4 regions of the Pseudoalteromonas sp. P1-30 genome follow, and region 2 is predicted to be linked to each of the others. Evidence: predicted binding sites of a transcription regulator. Region 2 holds the regulator's gene; each other region holds the start of a gene.
What was found. The regulator sigma-54, encoded in region 2, starts transcription at its own class of promoters, with help from an activator protein. The targets are predictions, from matches to a motif close to GTTGGCACGNNNNTNGNNT.
Positions count from the first base shown of each region.

Region 1: fliE (flagellar hook-basal body complex protein FliE) is a predicted target of sigma-54. The motif match lies at 1,516-1,534, and genes of this name have one in related genera.
Region 3: AN395_RS01515 (diacylglycerol kinase family protein) is a predicted target of sigma-54. The motif match lies at 2,491-2,509, and genes of this name have one in related genera.
Region 4: AN395_RS13145 (LiaF domain-containing protein) is a predicted target of sigma-54. The motif match lies at 1,985-2,003, and genes of this name have one in related genera.

Region 1 covers NZ_LKBC01000005.1:65,222-68,977, forward strand. The annotation lists gene AN395_RS10660 (sigma-54 dependent transcriptional regulator) at 1-1,404, shown strand, start outside; gene fliE (flagellar hook-basal body complex protein FliE) at 1,577-1,909, shown strand; gene fliF (flagellar basal-body MS-ring/collar protein FliF) at 1,930-3,645, shown strand; gene fliG (flagellar motor switch protein FliG) at 3,638-3,756, shown strand, end outside.
Region 2 covers NZ_LKBC01000002.1:375,691-379,446, forward strand. The annotation lists gene rapZ (RNase adapter RapZ) at 1-234, opposite strand, end outside; gene AN395_RS05175 (PTS sugar transporter subunit IIA) at 254-706, opposite strand; gene hpf (ribosome hibernation promoting factor) at 711-998, opposite strand; gene AN395_RS05185 (RNA polymerase factor sigma-54) at 1,026-2,525, opposite strand; gene lptB (LPS export ABC transporter ATP-binding protein) at 2,595-3,320, opposite strand; gene lptA (lipopolysaccharide transport periplasmic protein LptA) at 3,317-3,756, opposite strand, start outside.
Region 3 covers NZ_LKBC01000001.1:340,481-344,236, forward strand. The annotation lists gene AN395_RS01500 (DUF4331 domain-containing protein) at 1-531, opposite strand, end outside; gene AN395_RS01505 (anti-sigma factor domain-containing protein) at 907-1,590, opposite strand; gene AN395_RS01510 (sigma-70 family RNA polymerase sigma factor) at 1,587-2,111, opposite strand; gene AN395_RS01515 (diacylglycerol kinase family protein) at 2,569-3,756, shown strand, end outside.
Region 4 covers NZ_LKBC01000008.1:83,667-87,422, forward strand. The annotation lists gene suhB (inositol-1-monophosphatase) at 1-356, opposite strand, end outside; gene AN395_RS13140 (VOC family protein) at 805-1,221, shown strand; gene AN395_RS13145 (LiaF domain-containing protein) at 1,292-1,948, opposite strand; gene AN395_RS13150 (BON domain-containing protein) at 2,265-2,831, shown strand; gene AN395_RS19395 (YqaE/Pmp3 family membrane protein) at 2,897-3,055, shown strand; tRNA gene AN395_RS13155 (tRNA-Ile) at 3,325-3,401, shown strand; gene AN395_RS13160 (SAP domain-containing protein) at 3,667-3,756, shown strand, end outside.

The DNA of each region.
Region 1 (3,756 bases), on a different contig from region 2:
GTTGAAGATGATGCAGGTTTAAGAGAAGCACTCATAGACACGTTAGAAATGTCGGGTATTGCCTGTGTTGCAGCCGATAGTGCTGAGCAAGCCATGATCCAATTAAAAAAATCTGAGTTTTCATTAGTGGTCAGCGACGTGCAAATGGGCGCGATGAGCGGCCTAGATTTGCTCAGAAGCATAAAGCTTAACTACCCGGATCTCCCCGTATTAATGATGACTGCCTATGCAACGATTGATGATGCAGTAGAGGCAATGCGCTTAGGCGCAATTGATTATATGGCTAAACCATTTGCCCCTGAGGTGCTTTTAAATATGGTTAGTCGGTATTTACCCGAAAAACCAAAAGACACTGACGGCCCAATTGTTGCCGACCCAAGCAGTATTGCGCTTTTAGAACTGGCGAGCAAAGTGGCGCGCTCAGATGCAAGTGTTATGGTGCTAGGCCCTAGTGGCTCTGGTAAAGAAGTGTTAGCGCGCTACATTCACGATAAATCAAACCGATGCGATGCGCCTTTTGTGGCAATAAACTGTGCGGCTATTCCCGAAAACATGCTTGAAGCCACTTTATTTGGCTACGAAAAAGGCGCGTTTACTGGTGCAATACAAGCATGCCCAGGTAAATTTGAACAAGCCCAAGGTGGCACCATATTACTTGATGAAATAACCGAAATGGACTTAGGGCTGCAAGCTAAGCTGTTACGGGTATTGCAAGAGCGTGAAGTTGAGCGTTTAGGTGCCCGAAAAACAATTTCACTCGACGTAAGAGTACTCGCAACCAGTAACCGCGACCTAAAAGAAGCCGTTGCAGATAACCAATTTAGAGAAGACTTATATTATCGCTTAAATGTATTTCCCCTAATGTGGCGACCGCTCTGTGAGCGCCCAGGCGATATAATAGTATTGGCTAAGCATTTAATAGAGCGCCATTTAGTTAAAAGTAAAGAGCCGTTAGCAACGCTTGATAGTGCCGCTGAACAAAAATTACTAAGCCATGCATGGCCTGGTAATGTACGCGAGCTTGATAACGTAATTCAACGTGCGCTTATTTTGCGAACGGGCAATGTAATTGGCAAACAGGCTATTTTTATTGAAAACTTAATGCAAGCGCCAATTAACAGTACGCCTACACAGGAGATAGCGGCTGAACAAGCGAACACTCCCAGTGGCGCGTATTATGATGACAAAATAACGCCTGCAGAGGTGAGTGGCTCACTGCCTAGTGTTGATACTGGCAGCTATAAAGATGAGCTAAAAGATAAAGAGCATAAAATAATATTAGAAACCCTAGCGCGCTGCCAAGGCAAACGTAAAGATGTTGCACAAACACTTGGGATCAGTCCGCGTACTTTACGTTATAAGCTAGCGCAAATGCGCGATTTAGGTATTTCGCTGCCCGCATAACTTTATCCCTTTCTTCTATATAACCCTAAACTAACCACGCTTAGTTTAGGGTTGTCAAATCTCTGACTCTCAAAAATAATGGTTAACCTTATGTAATTAAAGGTTTATTTTTGTGGCACACTTTGTGCTTTATTCCCTTTATGAACGTTAACTGCATTTGCCAGAGAAAATTATGAAAATTCAAAACAGCGCGCTATTTCAAGAAATGCAATCAATGGCTTTAGAAGCAGGCCATACAAATCAAATCAATAAGCTACCTACTCAAGCTCAGCCGACATCGTCTGCTCAATTTGGTGACTTACTAAGTGATGCATTAAACACGGTTAATGGCTTACAACAAGATGCCAAACAAAAAGTAGTGGCTGTTGAAATGGGTGATAGAAGTGTATCGCTTGCTGAGGCAATGATTGCCTCACAAAAATCGTCAGTGGCATTTGAGGCTACAGTACAAGTAAGAAATAAACTTGTTGAGTCATACCAAGAAATTATGAACATGCCTGTTTAAGTAGGTAGTGGAGAATTATTGTGGCGCAATCTAATCAATCAACAGATCTTGCTCTTGCTGGCGGCGGTATTGACCAAAGCGAAGATAACGAGCAACAAGAACAAAAGTCGGGCTACTTAAGCGCCTTAAATGGTGTTGATGTGCTTCGCCAAGTTACCCTTATTATTGCGCTGGCTATTTGTTTAGCTATTGCCATATTTGTGATTATTTGGGCACGTCAGCCAGACATGCGTCCGCTGGGTAAAATGCCAACAGAAGAGCTGATCCAAACCCTTGATTTTTTAGATGCACAAAAAATTGACTACGAGCTAGATGGCAACGTAATTTCGGTTGATGAAAGCGAGTATCAAAACATTAAATTGCTAATGGCCCGTGAAGGCCTAGAGCAAGGTCCTACCTCAGGCACCGACATCATAATGCAAGATATGGGCTTTGGTGTTAGTCAACGGTTAGAGCGTGAACGTTTAAAACATGGCCGCGAGCAACAACTTGCCCGCACCATAGAAGAATTAAACAACGTAACACGCGCTAAAGTTTTATTAGCCATTCCAAAAGAAAACGTATTTGCACGCAGAGAGAAAAAGCCATCAGCCACAGTGGTATTGACTCTTAAGCGCGGCAGAATGCTTGATGGCGAAGAAATTGACTCAGTGGTTGATATGATTGCCTCTGCAGTACAAGGGCTTGAGCCTTCACGTGTAACGGTAACAGATCAAAACGGCCGCTTACTTAATTCAGGCTCGCAAGACTCATTAGCAGCACGCTCTCGTAAAGAGTACGACATTGAAAGAAAGCGTGAGCAAGAGTATTTAGAAAAAATAGACAGTATTCTTATTCCTGTAGTTGGCTTGGGTAACTACACGGCGCAAGTTGATTTAAATATGGACTTTAGCTCAGTAGAAGAAACACAAAAGCGCTACAACCCAGACTTACCAGCAGTAAGAAGCGAAACCACATTTGAAGAGAACAACATTGGTGGCTTAGCGGTAGGTATTCCTGGGGCACTCACTAATCAACCACCTATAAATTCAACTATTCCAGAAGTGGCAGGTCAAGGCAATGCTGGTACAGCAACGAACCCAAGCCGAGTGCATAAAGAGGCTACACGTAACTTTGAGCTAGACACCACCATTTCGCATAAGCGCCAACAAACAGGGGTTATTCGCAGAATTAGCGTCTCGGTTGCCGTTGATTATGTGCCAAAAGTAGGTGAAAACGGCGAAACAACCATGGCGCCGCGATCGGTAGAGGCTTTGTCAAATATACGTCGCCTATTACAAGGTGGGGTAGGCTTTGATATGCAACGCGGCGATGCATTAGAGGTGGTAACTGTGCCATTTGTTCGCGAAGCAGTTGATTTAGATTTAGAAGTACCGCTGTGGGAGCAGGACTGGTTTATGAAAATCGTCCGCTTAGTACTGGGTGCGCTGGTTATTATTGTGCTTATTATGGCAGTTGTTAAGCCTATGCTTAAACGCTTAATATACCCAGATGATACGCTCGAAGAGTACGATGAAGATGCATTAAGCTCTGGGGTTGATATTGGCGATAGCACGCTAGATATGCTAAATAAAGACTTTGATTCTGCTTCTGTAGGCTTCTCAAGCGATGGTACACTACAGCTGCCAGATTTACATGGCGACGAAGATTTGCTTAAAGCGGTAAGAGCACTTGTAGCGAACGAACCTGAACTCTCATCACAAGTAGTGAAAGCGTGGTTAACAGAAGATGACTGATCAAGAACAAAAACAACTCCCGCCAGCGTTTGATGTTGACAAGTTAGATGGCGTAGATAAAGCCGCAATTCTTTTATTGAGCTTATCTGAAGAAGATGCAGCGCAAATACT
Region 2 (3,756 bases):
AGCAAAGTCAGGAAGGTACTCGAGAATATCGTTAAATTCATCTTGTTCTTTGGGGATATTACGAACATCTATACTAACGGCTATTTTGTCATAGTTATCTGAAACACTTCGCACTAAAGAGGGCAGTAAGTTGACCGGAATATTATCTACGCAATAATAGCCTAAATCTTCAACCACGCGTAAAGCAACCGACTTACCTGAACCAGAACGGCCGCTTATGATAATTAACTCCATTTATAGCCCTTAGTATTTACTACGATTGATCAACAATTACTTGGTACAGCTCTGCATCGGTTTTAGCACTGCGCAGCTGTTTACAAAATTCTTTGTTGCTCAGTTTATCAGCTATGGTTGCCAGAGTCTTTAGGTGCTGTTGGTTATCGCCATCTGGTACGATGAGTGCAACAAAAATATCAACAGGGCAGTTATCAATAGCGTCAAAGTTAACAGGCGTGTCGCTAACAAGTACTAAAGCCAGCGGCTCTTCTACGCCACCCATTCTGCCATGAGGAATGGCGATCCCCCGGCCAATGCCAGTACTGCCTAGCTTTTCTCTGCTTGCCAGCGCATTAAGAATATCTTGTTGTGGTAAGTAGGGGAGCTTTTCATGAGCAAGCTCACTGATAAACTCTAAAATTCTTTTTTTACTACTAAAAAGGACCGCAGCTTTGCTGCAGTCCTGGCATACTAATGTACTTAATTTCATAATATTAGTGTCTAGCAAGCTTCTCTTTATGTTTTATGACTTGACGATCGAGCTTGTCAATCAACGAGTCTATAGCGGCATACATATCTTGGTGCTCTGTTGAGGCAAATAAATCTGCGCCACTTACATGAATAGTCGCTTCTGCTTTTTGGTTGAGTTTTTCTACATCGAGAATGACATGCACATTGCTAATATGATCTGAGTGCCTTTCTAGCTTTGCAAATTTATTATTTACATAGTCTCTAAGTGAATCAGTTACTTCTACGTGACGACCAGTTAGGTTTAGTTGCATAAGCATTTCCTCTTTGTTTTTTACGTCTTATATCAAACTCTTTCTCTGATTTGACGGTGGAATAGCTAGCGATTCACGGTATTTTGCTATTGTGCGTCTAGCTACTTTAATTCCTTGCTCTGCCAATATATCCGCAATTTTACTATCACTCAATGGTTTAGCTGAGTTTTCCGCGGCAATTAGCTTTTTAATTAGGGCACGTATTGCGGTTGATGAACACTCGCCGCCGTTTTCAGTGCTTACGTGGCTTGAGAAAAAATACTTAAGCTCAAAAATACCACGTGGCGTATGCATATATTTTTGCGTAGTAACACGCGAAATTGTCGATTCATGCATTTCTACCATTTCAGCAACATCGTTTAAAACCATTGGCTTCATGGCTTCTGGGCCATGTTCAAAAAATGCCTGTTGCTGTTTTACAATACAGTTTGTTACCTTAAGCAGCGTGTCGTTTCTGCTTTCAAGGCTTTTTATAAACCATTTAGCTTCTTGTAAGTGAGAGCGAATAAACTGGCTATCACCACTTGATTTTACGGTACGTGACATAGCCGCGTACTGACTATTTACGCGTATTTTTGGCATGCTATCTGGGTTTAGCTCTACCACCCAGCGGCCTTTTATTTTTTTAACCGATACATCTGGTATTACATACTCCGACTCTTCCCTTACTATTGTATCTGCAGGTTTTGGGTTGAGGGTATGTATTAGGGTCATGACCTCTTTAAGCTCGTCTTCTTTAAGCTTAGTCTTTTTCATTAATGTACGATAGTCGCGTGCCGCTAATAGATCAATGTGATCGGTTAAGATCATTTTAGTTTGTTCTATAAAAGGGGTGTCTTTATCAAACTGGTTTAGCTGAATACACAAGCACTCTTGTAAACTGCGAGCGGCTATACCTACAGGGTCAAATAACTGAATACGCTTTAAAACGGCTTCTATTTCATCAAGTTCAACTTCAACTTCGTCATCGTTTTCTTGGTTAAAGCTTTCTAAAATTTCTTCACAACTTAGCGTTAAAATACCCGAGTCATCTACAGCTTCTACAATGGCAATAGCAATGGCTTCGTCTGTTGGGCTAAAAGGAGTAAGCTGAAGCTGCCACATTAAATACTCATGTAGCGTTTCAGTAGAGGCACCTTGATAAATAGACTCATCTTCTGGCATTGGGCCTGAGGATGCAGCAGGGGCTGCGCTCATGTACTCATCCCAAGTTACATCCATTGCCATATCATCGCTAACGGTGTCTTTATTTAAAGCTTCGCCACTGTCTTGCTCGTACTCGCTGGTTGTATCGTCAGCCGATGCGCTTACGGTTACATCATCCGTATCTGCTTTTTGTTCATTTTTTCCAGCCGACTCTTCCGTGTAATCTTGCTCTTCTACTTCTAATAGCGGGTTGCTATCAAGTGCTTCTTGTATTTCTTGCTGGAGATCCAATGTACTGAGCTGCAGCAAGCGAATCGCTTGTTGCAATTGTGGAGTCATTGTAAGTTGCTGGCCCATGCGCAGCTGTAATGATTGCCTCATGTATCTCTAACAATCCTTTTATGTTGTTATAATTAATATTAGCAGATGCTTGTAGGTGTGGCTTAAATGTTACAGCCTAAATTGCTCGCCTAAATAAACATCGCGTACAGTTTTGTCATTTAATACGTGTTCTGGGGTGCCAGATGCAATTAGCTCCCCATGAGAAACAATGTAGGCTTTTTCACAAACATCAAGGGTTTCTCTTACATTGTGATCGGTAATTAATACGCCAATGCCACGGTTTTTAAGATGTTCTATTATTTTCTTTATATCTAACACTGAAATCGGATCAACACCAGCAAAAGGCTCATCCAATAAAATAAATTTAGGGTTCGCTGCCAGTGCTCTGGCAATTTCTACACGGCGGCGTTCACCACCAGAAAGCGCCATACCTTGGCTATCGCGAATATGCTGAATACTAAATTCATCAAGTAAGTTGTTAAGCGTTTCTTCTCGCGCGGCTTTATTGAGCTCTTTACGCGTTTCTAAAATCGCCATTAGGTTTTGATAAACTGTCAGCTTTCTAAATATTGATGACTCTTGCGGCAAATAGCCAATGCCTAAGCGGGCGCGGCTGTGCATAGGTAATAACGTAATGTCGTTATCATCAATAGAAATTTTACCTTTGTCGCTAGGTACTAATCCTACAATCATGTAAAAGGTGGTGGTTTTACCTGCGCCATTAGGGCCCAATAAGCCAACAATGCTGCCGGCTTCTACCTCAAGGCCTACATTTTTTACAACTTGGCGGCCTTTATAGCTTTTTGCTAATAGTTCTGCTTTTAAGGTGCTCATGGTTGACCTTCGTTACCTGTTTTTTCTTTAATTTTTGCTTCAACAGGCACTAAAATTGTGTGGACACGATCCGTAGAGTTTTCGTCTTTTTCTGCGCTAATAAGCTGCTGCTGCATATCGTAGGTAATACTTTTAGCATTAATTTTTTGACCGGCTTGTGCGACTTCAGCATCGCCAACAAGCGTTAAAAAGCGCTTTGCTACGTCGTAACGTACTTCGTTTGCACTGGCGCTCATTACGGTACCATCGTCTTGTTTTTCTTCGAAGTAGGCTGGGCTGCCAGTGGCAATAAGGAGTTGTTTGTTATCCCCTAAGTCTTCACGTTTATGTACTTCAAGTCGGTCGGCTGTAATTTTGCGATTGCCATGCACAATTTCGACGTTCTTTTCAAAAATACCTACGTTTTCTTTAAGTTGGCCTTCTTGACGGTCTGCAC
Region 3 (3,756 bases), on a different contig from region 2:
TGAACTGGTGGTGATATTACTTAATGCTGTACTGGTACCCGTGCGTTGTGGACCGCTTATAATGCTGAGTGTATATGACTCGCTAAAATTAGCGGCGCTATCATCACCTGCTGCTACACCACCAACGTTTTTAAGAGGTACAGATACAGTACGCTGATTATCTTCTGGGCCAACGGTTAATTGCACGCCTTGATTATCGTTTGGCAGCATACTGGTAAAATTAAAAGCAAAGGTAATATCCTCAACTGCATCACCGTCGTTATCAATATGAATACTGTAGGTTGCATCTGGGTCCATAGCAAAGTAGTTAGGGCCGCCGTAGGCATCTTGTAGAGGAATATAGTTGGCAATAAATGTAACGTAGTCGTCTCTGCCTGCTTCATAACTATTAAATACGTAAAAGTCGGTAGAGTCTAAGGTTGGAAAGCGGCTAATGTTCGGCGCTTCACGATGACTTGATGCCTCGCTAGAGGTGCTTACTAAGGTACTGCATACTACTACTGCGAGTATAGATGGAGTTAAAGCTTTCATGACTTTTTCCTTTAGTTTTGATTGGAGTCATAACTAATAACGAAACAAAAAGCACAATGGATGCAAAAAAGTTAAATGTTTTTTTATTTTGTTAATAAAGGGGTGTTTAACGTTCAAGATTAAATTTTCAGCAGGCTGTTTTGCATTTAGATAAGGAAGTGATAAGAGAGTGTTAAGGGGCTGAAGCGGTTTGGTTTTATACTTATTACAGGGGGTGTATGCAATTAAAATAACGCAGCAGGTATTGAGCACACAATATGATAAGCATCGCACTGCGATTAAGCCTACTTTAGTTTAATCAAATATTAATGGTTACCCAAGGTAAATAAAAAGGTTGGCCAAACAAAGTTTGACCAACCAGTCGCGTTTATTTAGTTATAAAATAACTAAATCTGTCGTGTACAGTACTTGTGTTGGTAGGCCGTTTGGCGAGCCACCTAAAGGCTCTAAGCTAACAGCTAGTAGGGCAATGTCTTGTGCCTTAAAGCGCGTGCCTTTGAGTAACTGTTTTTCACCGTTTTTAGGCAGTAGACCCAACGAAATTGGCGTGTCTTGCCCTTTTAAAATCATCCACAGCTCGTAGTCTTTATCGGTTTGCGCAACGAGTTTATCACTGGCTTTAACCGATAATGTTTGCTCATCTACGTTAATAAACCACAGTGATTGCTTATCTTGATTTTGTACTACTGCAATTTGTTGGCTGTATTGGGGCTGAGTTGTGGGCTGAATAACCAAAAATGCTAAGATAATACAGGCAGCTGTGGCTATAAATGACCAATTGCGCCATAGCGATGTAGCTGGTTTGATCACCGTTTTAACGGGTTGGTTGGTGTGTTCTAATGTATTTAAAATATTTTGCCACACTTGCGCGCTGGGTGTTTGAGGTGTAATTGCACTGGCTAAATCATTTAAATTTTGCTCCCACATTATAGTGGCTTCTCGGGCTTGCGGTAAGCTGAGCATTAAGCGCTGAAAACGTTTTCGTGCCAGGCCTTTTAAAGTACCTAATACATACTGCCCTGCTAAAGCATCAAGTAATTCTGGTTTATTATAATTCATAATGTTAAACACCTCTGCAACTGCTGCAAACCACGCCTGATCCAGCTTTTAACTGTGCCTAAGGGCGTTTCTATGTGATTGACTAACTCACCATGGCTTAGCCCTTTGTAATAGGCTAAATGAATGGCTTGTTTTTGTTGGGGGTCAAGTTGCTCAATACAATTAACAAGTTTGGTTTGTTCGTCGTAACTAACATCGACAGCTTGTTCATCGTATTCATCGTCACCCATTGCCTGCTCTTTTCTTACCTTGTGATAACGCAATGCATCTAAGCTGCGGTATCTCACAATGCTTATCATCCAGCTAATAACTGTGCCTTTAGATGAGTTGTACTCTGACGCGTTATGCCAAATTTTTATAAATGCCTCTTGCAGTACTTCTTCTGCGTGCGCGCGGTTTGACAGCATATTTAAACTAATCGCAAAAAGCTTTGCGCTTGTTTGCTGATACAAATCAGCAAACGCGGCTTTGTTACCCTGTGCTGTTTTACACAAAAGAGGAAGTAAATTGTCGTTTTCCATAAGGTTCCTGTTGTTTTTATTATTACCGAGGTGTGTTGGGCTTCGTGAATTAAAAATTGTTTTATTTAAGCGCAACTTAATCGCTTTGAAATAGAGATTAAACAGGCTGTTATAAATTTAACCAATAAAGATAAACACACTCTCAATAAACGTGTGAAAAGAGTGATTGGATGCAAAAACTTTTAAGCTGACATTTATATTAGCTGCTGTACACATTGAAACAAGTTTTAAATATAAACAGTTACCTTTGAGTAGTGAGAAAAAATGACCGATTACTGTGTAAAAAGCGCCTAATATGCGAATACAGCTAAAGCTAGCTACTTTTATTTATTTTATATCAGTTACTTAGTGTTGTTTTTGTTCCTAAAAAACAACTTTTGTTGGCGTGTAAATTGCTACTACACTTATACACAGCTGTAAAAAAATGTGCCAAAACAGTAAAAATAAAGGAGAAAATATGTGGGCTGCAACGAGTTATTTAATTTTAGCGTTAATTTTTATATTTATAGGGTGGGAGGTTAACTCGGTATATTTTGCAGTGGTATTTTACTGGAGTGCATTGTCGTTAATTCTTGTCAGTGGTGCTTACATTTTTAATTTGGCGAAAATTTTTAGAAAGCGTGAAAATGGTGTCATCCCATTTTATATTCGCTGGGCATTTGTGCCTTTTTTACTGGGTGCTCAAATTTACAATGCGTATTCTCGCAAGCACGATAAAGTCCCTCCCATTCAAAAAATTAACGACCATTTATTTTTAGCATGCCGATTGTTCCCCTCTGATATAGATACGTTAAAAGAAAACGGCATAACGGCAATATTAGATGTAACGTGTGAGTTTGATGGCTTAGAATGGAGCTCTACACAAGAAGATATTAGCTATTTAAATATTCCGGTGCTTGATCATAGTGTGCCTACCCATTCGCAATTAAATCAAGCCATTAACTGGATACATCATCATATTAAAGAAGACCGCCGCGTGGTAGTTCACTGTGCACTGGGCAGAGGGCGTTCGGTATTTGTTATGGCAGCGTATTTACTGAGCCAAGATAAAAACGCCGATGTTCACCAAGTGCTCGCGCAAATAAAAGAAACCCGCGAAACCGCAAATCTTAATAAGCATCAGCTTCGTCATTTAGCAAAGCGACATAAAAAGGGCGACCTAGTTATTAAAAACAAAGCCGTTATTATTGCAAACCCTGTGTCGGGTACCAAAATGTGGCAAGACAAAGAGCATTTAATAGTGGCTAGGTTGTCGGCGTATTATGATTTAGAAGTATTAACCACCACCAAAGAAATAGACGGTATTGAGCTTGCTAAACAAGCCATTAAAGATAAGCCAGATATAATAATTGCCTGTGGCGGCGATGGAACCGTGACAGAAGTAGCAAGTGTGTTGGTAAACACTCAGTGCAAGCTGGGTATTATCCCAATGGGCACAGCCAATGCATTAGCGCATGTGCTTATGGGGATTAGCTCTAAAATCATTCCTGTTGAGCAGGCCTGCGATCTTATTATTGATGGGCAAACCCAAACAATTGATACGGCCTATTGTAATGACGAGCTTATGCTGTTGTTAGCTGGGATTGGTTATGAGCAATCAATGGTAGAAAAAGCAGATAGAGACTCAAAAAACGAATCGGGTCAG
Region 4 (3,756 bases), on a different contig from region 2:
GGATCGTAAATTACAGCTTGGTCTAAACGACCTTTTACTTTAAGTGCGATAGAAACCGCGAAATGAGGGATACCCTTGATGAAGTTAGTTGTGCCATCAAGCGGGTCAACAATCCATTGGTAATCTGCATCTTTGCCTTTGTGCTCACCTAGTTCTTCACCAACAATGCAGTGATCAGGGTAAGATTTTAAAATTGTATCACGAATTACGGCTTCGGCTTCTTTATCAATGTTAGTCACTAAGTCGTTAGTGCCTTTTTGTTGAATTTCAACTTTTGATAAATCTTCACTTGCGCGAAGTAAAATTTTGCCTGCGTTGCGCGCAGCGCGAACCGCAATGTTTAACATTGGATGCATGGTATTACCTTTGGGTTGTAAAAGAACGTTTATATATTTAAGCCGGCGTATTTTAGCGACTTTTGCCATAAAGTAAACAATAAACCCTAAATACTTTTGTGCGTTTTTTGTACGGCCTTGAAATGCATGTAAATTTATTCGTATCTAAGACATGTTGGCGTGTATGGATTGAAATTTGTTCAACCGAAGGGCAACTTAATCACAGCGCGAAGTGCGAAGCCTTGGGGGCTCAATAACTTCCATGAAGCAAAGCTTGCGCGTCCTGCTCACGCTCCTTACCTACATCCTTGTAGGCAAAGCTTCCGCGTCCTGCTAGCAAACATACTGTTGTAAAAATTAATCTTACAAGGGTAGTACTCGCCAATAATAAAAAGTAAAAAAAGTGCTTTACCTAAAGTTAGCTTGAGGTTTTATCTTGTGTTTAAGCAATCAACTAGGGTAAATAATAATGAAATTAGAACACGTACATTTAGTAGTAAACGATATAAATGCCATGCTTAAATTTTACCAAGCAGCCTTTCCTTATTGGTCTATTAGAAGTGAAGGGCATAACACTTGGTATGGTAAACCTAAGCGCTGGGTACATTTTGGCGACGATAACCATTACATTGCTATAAGCGATAATGGCGAGCATAAAAACAGAGATTTGGCAGGGCACCAAGTCGGACTGGCTCACTTTGCCTACGTTACAAACAACCTAGACGCTGTTTTACAGCGCTTAAAACACGCCGGATTTAGCATTGATAAAGAGGGTGCAGAAAACCCATTTAGAAAAAACGTATATTACTTAGACCCAGCCGGGTTCGAGGTTGAGTTTGTGCAGTATATGAGTGACATTCCAAGCGAGCGTAATAACGACTTATAAAATAGGCAGTAACTAACGGTGTAGAAAAGCGCATAATATGGCTTTTCTACCCATTGTGTTTTTACCCGTATTATTTATTACTCACCCCAAGCTGGGCCTTTAAATCATTAGCAAAACTCACAAACTTTTCTTTAATGGTGCGTTTAACTTTTACCTCCACCGAACCTAAAACTGTTTTACCTTCTAGGTTAATTGTGGGGCCTTGGCGCTTATTAAGCGACACCGTTTTGTTTTCAAAACTGCCTAATATACAAAACATTTTAGAAACTACATTAACATGCTCTGGTACGTAAATTTCTTCGCTGCCAAAAATACAATTTACATGCACGGTAACATGTTGGTGGGCAAAAATAGCATCAGTAAAATCTAAAACAATCGACCCCATATAGTTTTGAATGTAAATATCTTTAGTTACCACCCATTGGCCGCTACGCTCGCTTGAGCCTAAAATGCTTCGCAGTGTTAAGTTTTCTTCATCCGCTTGTTGGGCGCTGTAGTTAGGGGCAAATTGCGTTTGCTTTTGAGCACTGTACTGGGTATCTGTAGTAAGGGTTAAATCCTCAACTAAATTAAGTAACGCGGCATTATCGGTTGCTTCCATTGCACTGTCTAAGCGCCTTTCGAAGGCTTCAGCTGAAATAACGCCATGGCTGTAGTTATAAATAAGTTGGTCTATCACTTGTTCGCGAACTTGCTCTATTGGGCGGTCTTCAATTTTTACAGACATGGGAATAATCCTTTTTATATGAGTTACCACTGTACATAGCAAGTGGTGTACCAAAACTTAACTATTTATATATCAATGGCTTATTATTTAATAAATCCGCTTAATTTATTATATTAACGATAGATTAACCAAAACAGCAATATAATCGTTATTTTCACCACTTAAGAAAGTTTTACCTAATAGCCTGTAAATGTTTACTCGGAGGTATTTTTATTTATACCTAATAAAACAGCTAACTCCATGAATTTAAAGTGTTAATAAAGTTGGCCTAAAGCTCGCATATATAAAAGTGTCTTTAATCAAAAGGAGAAAGATTATGAAAACATTCAACAAATCTATGATTGCGGCTTTAGTTCTAGGTACTACAGCTATGGGTGCTCAAGCGGGCACGTGGGAAAATGAGAGTAAAGATGCTTGGATTGATGGTAAGGCAGAAACAGTGCTTCTTATGAACACTAATCTAAACAACTTTGACATTAACACTGATGTAAAAAATGGCAAGGTAGTACTTACAGGTAAAGTAAACAGCGACCTTGATAAAGAGCTAGCTGAAGAACTTGTAATTAGCCTAGATGGCGTATCTGATGTAGAAAACAACCTAACTGTTGTGAAAAACATGGATATGGACGACAGAGATCGTGACACTATGGATGATGACGATAACGACTTAACTGACGCTAAAATCACCACAGTAATTACTACACGTTTCTTATTTGACTCCGAAGTTGACGGTACAGATATCGACGTTGATACCGACAACGGTATAGTAAAACTTAAAGGTTCTGTTGAAACAGAAGCTGAAAAGCAGTTAGCAGTAAAAATTGCTAAAAATGCTGAAGATGTTCGTGACGTAGTAGATGAACTAACTATTGTTGCTGAATAATACACTATACTAAAAAGCCCAGCTTAGCTGGGCTTTTTGCTTGTCATTTTTAAAGGAGCTACATCATGGATATCATTCGTATAATACTGTCGATTTTATTACCGCCACTGGGTGTATTTTTACAAGTTGGTTTAGGTATGCATTTTTGGCTAAATATTTTACTAACTTTACTAGGTTACTTCCCTGGTTTAATTCACGCTATCTACATTATTGCTAAAAAATAATGTGTGGTGTGTTCAATGTGAGCCGGCCACTTTTTTATAATTATTAAAATTGTAAAAAAGCGGCTTACATACTTCTGCGTTTATTTTTCTGTTATTTCCTGCCTATTCGCATGCAAAAAGATTACTATTTAAGCAGTCAGCTTACTGATTGTTAAAATAAAGGTTTTTGCTAGTGACAAGCCTTAAAAAACTTTTTATACTGCAACCCGCTTTAGTCGCTCAGTGGCTAAACGCTTCAAAAATTAACTACCTCGTAGTTATACAAAGTTGGCCCCTTAGCTCAGTTGGTTAGAGCACACGACTCATAATCGTTAGGTCCCCAGTTCGAGTCTGGGAGGGGCCACCACTTTTAAAAGCTTTCCAAGTAAACACCTACTAACAGAAATTACCCTGTGCTACCTCTGTGCTACTTTTAGTTTCGCGGAAAACACCTCTATATTTTTGAACTGATTAATCCCTCACTTTTAACTGAGTTCCACTTCTAATCAGAAAAGCTTGTTGCTATATGATCGGATATTGTTTTGCTTGATAATATTCAACATTCAGGTAAACCGTTCCCACATTAAGTAAATGCTATAATATTCATCGTTCTGAGCAATAGGAAGCGAATTATGGACACTAATGAATACTATTTTCTAAAGAGCTTTTTAAAGCCCAAAAGCTCTTTGAAGGTGTTGAGCATGAGAGATTGGACTAGTTAC